One region of the Halomonas sp. HP20-15 genome, then DNA from elsewhere that is predicted to be linked to it. Evidence: predicted binding sites of a transcription regulator. Region 1 holds the regulator's gene; the other holds the start of a gene.
What was found. The regulator sigma-54, encoded in region 1, starts transcription at its own class of promoters, with help from an activator protein. The targets are predictions, from matches to a motif close to TGGCACNNNNNTTGCTNT.
Positions count from the first base shown of each region.

Region 2: a site for sigma-54 is predicted at 1,901-1,918, ahead of R6258_RS03945 (P-II family nitrogen regulator). Genes of this name have one in related genera too.

Region 1 is NZ_JAWQLY010000016.1:18,402-22,715, reverse strand. It holds gene lptA (lipopolysaccharide transport periplasmic protein LptA) at 1-107, shown strand, start outside; gene lptB (LPS export ABC transporter ATP-binding protein) at 148-873, shown strand; gene R6258_RS17045 (RNA polymerase factor sigma-54) at 1,044-2,459, shown strand; gene hpf (ribosome hibernation-promoting factor, HPF/YfiA family) at 2,627-2,935, shown strand; gene ptsN (PTS IIA-like nitrogen regulatory protein PtsN) at 2,945-3,442, shown strand; gene rapZ (RNase adapter RapZ) at 3,529-4,314, shown strand, end outside.
Region 2 is NZ_JAWQLY010000002.1:333,366-337,679, reverse strand. It holds gene R6258_RS03955 (YifB family Mg chelatase-like AAA ATPase) at 1-1,177, opposite strand, end outside; gene R6258_RS03950 (accessory factor UbiK family protein) at 1,356-1,709, opposite strand; gene R6258_RS03945 (P-II family nitrogen regulator) at 1,957-2,295, shown strand; gene R6258_RS03940 (ammonium transporter) at 2,321-3,568, shown strand; gene R6258_RS03935 (P-II family nitrogen regulator) at 3,763-4,101, shown strand; gene R6258_RS03930 (ferredoxin--NADP reductase) at 4,266-4,314, opposite strand, start outside.

The DNA.
Region 1 (4,314 bases):
TCGAGTATTTCCTCGACAATCGTCAGGTCCAGGCGCGCTCCCAAGTTCAGGGCACCGAGAACCAGCGCGTGCGCATGAGCCTGACGCCGAAGTCGGCCGAACAATGACCCCGACAGCCGAGGCCAGTCTAGAGGAGAGTCCCGCGCGATGAAGACGCTGTTCGCCAGACATCTGGCCAAGAGTTACAAGAATCGCCGCGTGGTCCAGGACATCAGCCTGTCGATCGGCCAGGGCAGCATCGTCGGCCTGCTCGGCCCCAACGGGGCAGGCAAGACGACCTCGTTCTACATGATCGTCGGTCTGGTACGCGCCGACGCCGGCGAGGTGAGTATCGACGACCAGGATCTCAGCCGCGCGGCGATGCACCATCGCGCCCGCGCGGGCATCGGCTACCTGCCTCAGGAAGCCTCGATCTTTCGCAAGCTATCGGTCGCCGACAACATCATGGCGATCCTCGAGACGCGGCGCGACCTGGACAAGCCGGGGCGCAAGCGCCAGCTCGAACAGCTGCTCGAGGAATTCCATATCACCCACATTCGCGACAACATGGGCATGAGCCTGTCCGGCGGCGAGCGCCGACGGGTGGAGATCGCCCGCTCGCTGGCCACCGAGCCGGCGTTCATCCTGCTCGACGAGCCCTTCGCGGGGGTCGATCCGATCTCGGTCGGCGAAATCAAGTCGATCATTCGCCAACTGCGCGACCGGGGCATCGGCGTGCTGATCACCGACCATAACGTGCGCGAGACGCTGGACATCTGCGACAACGCCTACATCGTCGGCGACGGCCAGATCATCGCCGAGGGTAGCGCGGAAGCGATACTCGCCAGCAAGAAGGTCCGCGAGGTCTACCTAGGTAACGAGTTCCGCCTCTGAGCGCTCGCTGCCGCCTCACCGAGAGTCGGCTGTCAAGCCCTGAAATTCCACGCAAGATATCGCCAAGCGGGATTAGCCTTAATCGTGGCATGGTTATTGCTTTTATACTTGCAAGGCCATACCGGGCAGGATAACGTGTGATCAAACCCTGTCAGTGAAGTCACGTTGTCATGGCTATGAAACCCACGTTGCAGCTTCGGGTCGGCACCCAACTGACCATGACGCCCCAGTTGCAGCAGGCCATCCAGTTGCTGCAGCTGTCGACGCTGGACCTACGCCAGGAGATCCAGCAGGCGCTGGAATCCAACCCCATGCTGGAGATGGAAGACGACTATGGGGAAACTGCCGTCGGCGAGACGGTAGAAGACGACTGGGCCAGCGACATCCCCGAGGAACTCACGCTGGACAGCGAATGGTCGGATACCTACCAGGACCTGGCCCCCAGCGCCGGGCGCAGTGAAGACGGCCCCGACTTCGAGCGCAATAGCGCCGATCAGAGCCTGCAGGATCATCTCCAGTGGCAGCTCGAAATGGCCGGGCTCGATAGCCGCGACCATGCGATCGCCGAATGCCTCATCGATTCGATCACCATCGACGGCTACCTCGAAGGTCAGCTCGACGAGCTGACGGAAGGCCTGCACAATCAAGGGCTCGCCGGACTCAAGGTCGCCGATGTCGAGCAGGTCCTGTATCGCCTCCAGCAGTTCGACCCCACCGGCGTATTCGCCCGCGACCTACGCGAGTGCCTGCTGCTACAGTTGGCTACGCTGGCCGACGATACGCCGCTGCTGCCTCAGGCAAAGCGCCTGGTGCGTCAGTTTCTCGAAGCGCTGGCCGGCGACGATCGCAAGCTGCTCAAGCGCCGGCTGCGCCTCGACGACGCTCAGCTCGATGCGGTGATCGCGCTGATCCGCGCCCTCGACCCGCGTCCCGGCCAGGTCTTCGACGCCAGCGGCAACGATTACGTGATCCCCGACCTGGTTGCCCGCCACACTCGCGAGGGCTGGCGTATCGAGCTCAACCCCGAGGCGCTACCGCGGCTGCGCATCCAACCCGACTATGCCGCCTTGATAAAGCGGGCCGACAAGAGCGACGACAATACCTTCATGAAGCAGCATCTTCAGGAAGCGCGCTGGCTGATCAAGAGCCTGTCGAGTCGCAACGACACCCTGCTCAAGGTCGGTCGCGAGATCATGGTCCGCCAGCTCGACTTCCTCGAACGTGGCGAAGAAGCCATGAAACCGCTGGTACTCGCCGATATCGCCCAGACCGTGGAGATGCACGAGTCGACCATCTCGCGAGTCACCACGCAGAAGTTCATCCATACGCCGCGTGGCGTCTTCGAGCTCAAGTACTTCTTTTCGAGCCATGTCGGCGGCGGCGAAGGCGATGCGCATTCCAGTACCGCGATACGCGCGCGCCTGAAGAAGCTGATCGGCGACGAGCCGCCGCGCAAGCCGCTCTCCGACAGCAAACTGGTCGATCTGCTCGCCGCCGACGGCATCGCGGTGGCGCGACGCACCGTCGCCAAGTACCGCGAAGCGCTGGGTATTCCCTCCTCCAGCGAACGCAAGCGCCTCGCCTGAAGTCTCTTCCGGCACACGGAACGTGCCACGCCCCGCCACCTCGGAACGTCGATTTTTACGCCCTCAGCTCGCGAAAAGCGACGCGTGTGGCCGCCATCCCACAAGGGGTTTGCTAAGCTGCAAAAAGGGTTACAATCGAGCCACCACTCGTCGAAAAGGAACGTGCCATGCAAGCCAACATCACCGGCCATCACGTCGAACTGACGGATGCATTGCGTGACTATGTCAACGAGAAGTTGATGCGGCTGGAACGCCACTACGACAACATCACCACCGTGCAGGTAACGCTCTCGGTCGAGAAGGAACGCCAGCAGGCGGCCTGCACGCTTCACGCAGCGGGTGCTGACTTGCATGCCGAAGCCGAAAACGGCGACATGTATGCCGCCATTGATGCCCTGGCCGACAAGCTCGACCGCCAACTCGTCAAACACAAGGAAAAGGCTCAGGCTCGCGCGCAAGGCGCCGGTGCCCGCTAACTCCCTATCATGACATTGGAAGCCATACTGCCCCCCGAACGCACCCTGTTTGCCGTGCCCGGGGGGAGCAAGAAGCGCGTGCTTGAGTTCTTCAGCACCTTCATCGCCCAGAACACCCCTAGCCTAGACAGCCAGGAGGTGTTCAGCCGGCTGATCGGACGCGAACGCCTGGGAAGTACCGGCATCGGCAATGGCGTGGCCATCCCCCATGCCCGCAACCCCCATTGCAAGGCACCGGTAGCAGGCTTCCTCAAGCTTCAGGAACCGATCGATTTCGATGCGGTCGATGGCGAACCGGTGGATCTGGTGTTCGTGTTGCTGGTGCCCGAAGAGGCCGACGACACCCACCTGGCACTGCTCGCCCAGGTCGCAGGCATCATGAACGACGCCGAGACCCGCAGTCGGCTGCGCCACAGTGCCAGCCAGCGCGAACTCTACGACGCACTCATCCAGGCCATCCACGCCCTCGATGACGGCACCGGCGCCTCGCCCCGGCAAGCCAAGTAGCTTCATAGGCCTCGATGCATCGCGGGCCTGGCTTATGCCACGTCACATGACCGACTCGTGACTCACCGTGAAAAGGGAGCCGCCCCATGCAACTCGTGATCATCAGTGGCCGCTCCGGATCCGGCAAGTCGATCGCCCTGCAGGCGCTCGAGGACTTGGGCTTCTACGCCATCGACAACCTGCCGGCGATGCTCCTCGATGCGCTGATCGATGAACTCCAGCAGGCCGACAGCAAGCGCGCCAGCGTCGCGGTCAGCATCGATGCACGCAACCTGCCCATGGCCCTCGAACGTTTCCCCACGCAGCTCGAGGCCGTTCGCAAGCGTGGCATCGATTGTCAGGTGGTCTACCTGACAGCCGAGGACAAGATCCTGCTCGAGCGCTACTCGGCAACCCGCCGCCGCCATCCGCTGACCCGCAATAGCCAGATGACCCTGGCCGAGGCGATCGAGTCCGAGGAGAACGCGCTGTCGGGCATCCGAGATCTGGCCGACCTGGTCATGGACACCTCGCAGCTCTCGGTCCACGACCTGCGCGGGCGCATCGCCGAGCAGGTCGCCCACCATACCAGCGAACAGCTCACGCTGACCTTCGAGTCATTCGGCTTCAAGCGCGGGGTGCCGCTCGACGCCGATACCGTCTTCGACGCCCGCTGCCTGCCCAATCCCTACTGGGACCCGCGGCTGCGTCCGTTCAACGGCCGGGATGCCGAGATCGTGACTTTCCTCGAGGATTATCCGGATGTCGGCGCCATGGCCGACGACATCCGCGACTGGCTCGAGCGCTGGTTGCCCGCCTACCGCGCCAGCAATCGCAGCTATCTGACGGTGGCGATCGGCTGTACCGGCGGCCAGCATCGCTCGGTCTATCTG
Region 2 (4,314 bases), on a different contig from region 1:
GCGGGATCGCCGGCACCTCGACCTGCAGGTCGATGCGGTCGAGCAACGGCCCGGAAAGCCGCCCTTGATAGCGCTGCACCTGAGCCGGGGTGCACACGCAGGTCTGGCGCGGGTCGCCCAAGTGCCCGCAGGGACACGGGTTCATCGCCGCGACCAACTGGAAACTGGCCGGAAAGCTGCGCTGCTGGCTGGCCCGGGCGATATGGATCTGCCCCGACTCCAGCGGCTCGCGCATCACCTCGAGCACGCTGCGATCGAATTGCGGCAGCTCGTCGAGGAACAAGACTCCCTGATGAGCCAGCGAGATCTCCCCGGGACGCGGCCGCGAACCGCCGCCGACCAGCGCCACGCCGCTGGCGGTGTGGTGCGGCGAGCGAAACGGGCGCTCGCCCCAGCGATCGAGCAGGTCGAGCCCGCACACCGAGCGGATCGCCGCGACCTCGAGCGCCTCGTCGCTCGACAGCGGCGGCAGGATGCCCGGCAGGCGGCTGGCGAGCATGGTCTTGCCGGTTCCCGGCGGGCCTGAAAAAAGCAGGTTGTGACCACCCGCCGCCGCAACCTCCAGCGCCCGGCGCGCCTGATACTGGCCACGCACGTCGGCCAGGTCGGCCAGCGGTTGCTCGGGCAGCGCGGGCGTCGTCACCCGGTGCGGTGCAAGTCGGGCCTGGCCCAGCAGATGGGCGACGACCTGGGACAGATGCTCGGCGGGCAGCACCTGCAGGTCGCCGGCCAGCGCGGCCTCGTCAGCGTTGCCCGCCGCGACCAGCAGGCCGCGCCCCTGCGCCTTGACCGCCAGCGCCGCCGGCAGTACTCCGGTGACCGGGCGCAGCCGGCCGTCGAGGGCCAACTCGCCGAGACATTCCACCCCCTCGAGGGCGGCGGCCGGAATCTGCTCGGAGGCCACCAGGATGCCCAATGCAATGGGCAGATCGAAACGCCCGCCCTCCTTGGGCAGATCGGCCGGCGCCAGGTTGATGGTGATGCGTCGTGTGGTGGGAAATTCGAAACCGGCATTGAGCAGCGCACTGCGCACCCGCTCGCGACTCTCGCGGACCGCGGTTTCCGGCAGACCGACCAGCGTCATGCCCGGCAGGCCATTGGACAGGTGGACCTCGACCAGCACTTCGGGCGCATCCAGCCCCAGTCCCGCACGCGTGGTGATGATGGCTAATGCCATGGCGGCTCCTTGCCCGGCGGTTGCTCAAGCGAAGCCGCACGCCATAGCCCCTTTACATACGGAAACTTAGCGGCCCCGCGCCCCGTTTTCTGTTCATGACTGTTTATCGATACAGGACTAGTGATACAGATCGCCACGGGGACTGCAAGTCTCGAGATCAACGCAAGGGGGGCCAGCGCTATGTCCGCTTGGACGACGAGGCGTCGGTATCTTCGGCGGGCGCCGTGTCCTCCGGCGGCGCTGCCGTGTCGGCCGCGACCATCGCCGGCGAGCCCGGCGCGCCGGCATTGTCGTCGAGACTGGCCTCGAGCGCGGCGACCTGCTTTTCCAGCGACTCGACCCGGGCGCGGGTGCGCTGGAGGACATCCATCAGGATGTCGAAATCCTCGCGAGTCACCAACTCCATGCGATCGAAGGCTCCACGCATCACGTTGTGCACGTTGCGCTGGATCTCTTCGGGCGCGTGAGAAGCATCCTGAAGGCGCTCACCCAGCTGCTGGGCGAGACGGCTGATCCGTTCGTTACTGATCATCGACCCACTCCTTGTTGAGATTCTCTCCAGCATACGCAAGGCGATTCGACAACGCATGCCCCGTTATGGCGCATCGCCGCTGCATCGGTGCACCAAAATAGCGATCCGCGCCGCAGCATGGCTGCCCAAGGCCATTCAGCCCTCCCCGAAATACAATCCATGACCTTGAAATAAATGACAAAAACACGGACTGGCATGACTCGCGCTTAATGGGTTTCAGGCGCAAGCCGACAACGGGAGACAAGGGATGAAACTCATCACCGCCATTATCAAGCCATTCAAACTCGACGACGTCCGGGAGGCACTGGCCGACAACGGTGTCCAGGGCATCACCGTGACCGAGGTCAAGGGTTTCGGTCGCCAGAAGGGCCATACCGAACTCTACCGGGGTGCCGAGTACGTGGTCGATTTCCTGCCCAAGGTGAAAATCGAGATCGCGGTCGACGACAGCCGCGTGGAAGGCGTGCTCGAAGCCGTCAGCCAGGCCGCCAACAGCGGCAAGATCGGCGATGGCAAGCTGTTCGTCACGCCGCTTGAAGACGTCATTCGTATTCGCACCGGCGAACGCGGGGCCGACGCCGTTTGAGGCGCGGACTTAGGAGACTATAACGATGACAGAGCTCAATTACGCGCTCGACACATTCTACTTCCTCATCTGCGGCGTGCTGGTCATGTGGATGGCCGCGGGCTTCGCGATGCTGGAAGCGGGTTTGGTACGCTCGAAGAACACCGCAGAAATTCTGACCAAGAACGTCGTCCTGTTCGCCATCGCCTGCACCATGTATCTGGCGATCGGCTACTACATCATGTATTCGAGCAGCGCCGGCGGCTTCCTGCCCAGCCTCGGCTTCCTGATCGGCAGCGAGAACGGCGTCGATGCGGTCCTCAGTGGTGGCGACGACGCGCCCTACTACTCGGCGCGTGCCGACTTCTTCTTCCAGGTGGTGTTCGTGGCGACCGCCATGTCCATCGTTTCGGGCGCCGTCGCCGAGCGCATGAAGCTGTGGGCATTCCTGGCCTTCGCCGTGGTGATGACCGCGTTCATCTACCCCATCGAGGGCTACTGGACCTGGGGCGGCGGCTGGCTCTCCGAGCTGGGCTATTCCGACTACGCCGGCTCCGGCATCGTCCACCTGGCCGGCGCTGCCGCCGCACTGGCCGGCGTGCTGGTGCTCGGCCCGCGCAAGGGCAAGTACGGCAAGAACGGCGCCATCTACGCCATCCCCGGCGCCAACATGCCGCTGGCCGCGCTGGGTACCTTCATCCTGTGGATGGGCTGGTTCGGCTTCAACGGCGGCTCCGAACTGAAGGTCTCCGACGTCGCTTCCGCCAACAACGTGGCCCAGGTGCTGCTCAACACCAATGCCGCCGCCGCCGGTGGCGTCATCGCCGCGCTGATCCTGGCCAAGATCTGGTTCCGCAAGGCCGACCTGACCATGGCGCTCAACGGCGCGATCGCCGGCCTGGTCGCCATCACCGCCGACCCGCTGTCACCGACCGGCCTGGGCGCGACCCTGATCGGGGCCATCGGCGGCCTGCTGGTCGTGGCCGCGATCGTCATGCTCGACAAGATCCGCATCGACGACCCGGTGGGCGCCATCTCGGCGCACGGCGTGGCCGGCATCTGGGGCGTGATGGTCGTGCCCTTCAACAACGGCGACGCCTCCTTCGGCGCGCAGTTGATCGGCGCGATCGGCATCTTCGCCTGGGTCTTCATCGCCAGCCTGGTCGTATGGCTGATCATCAAGGCGATCATGGGCGTGCGGGTTACCGAAGAGGAAGAATACGAAGGCGTCGACCTGGCCGAATGCGGCCTCGAGGCCTACCCCGAGTTTACCGCCGGCGGCGGCAACAAGTGAGCGTGTCCGGGCTCAGCAAGCGGCCCTGGCGCAACGAGTGAGCTGGCGTGCTCCCCTGGCCCCCTTCGGGGGGTCTTTTTTTATTCCTATAGCGAGCGGTGTATGCTTGAGAGCAAAGCAACCGACGCAAACCGGGGCCGCGATGCCGTCAGGCGCGCGACGATACCCGCACCCTAGCTGCGAGGAGTATGAGCATGAAACTGGTGACCGCCATCATCAAGCCATTCAAGCTGGACGATGTCCGTGAATCGCTGTCCGAAATCGGCGTTCAGGGCATCACCGTGACCGAGGTCAAGGGCTTTGGTCGCCAGAAGGGTCACACCGAGCTGTATCGCGGTGCGGAATACGTGGTCGACTTCCTGCCCAAGGTCAAGCTGGAAGTCGCCGTCGACGACGCCATGGCCGAGCAGGTCATCGAAGCCATCACCCAGGTTTCCAATACCGGCAAGATCGGCGACGGCAAGATCTTCGTCTCGCCGCTCGAACAGGTCATCCGCATTCGTACCGGCGAAACCGGCAAGGATGCGGTCTAAAGCCGCGAGCCGCGAGCCGCGAGCCGCGAGCCGCGAAAATCAGGCTGTCACCCTTGAGCGAGAAGATGCCAGCGACGATATCGTCGCTGGCATCTTTCCGTTCGGCGCTAGAAACCGGCGTGCGGTTTTGCGCGAAGTCCGTAGCTCGCGACTCGTGGCTAGGGTTACTTTTCGACGAACGCCCGCTCGATCACGTAGTCGCCGGGCTCGCCC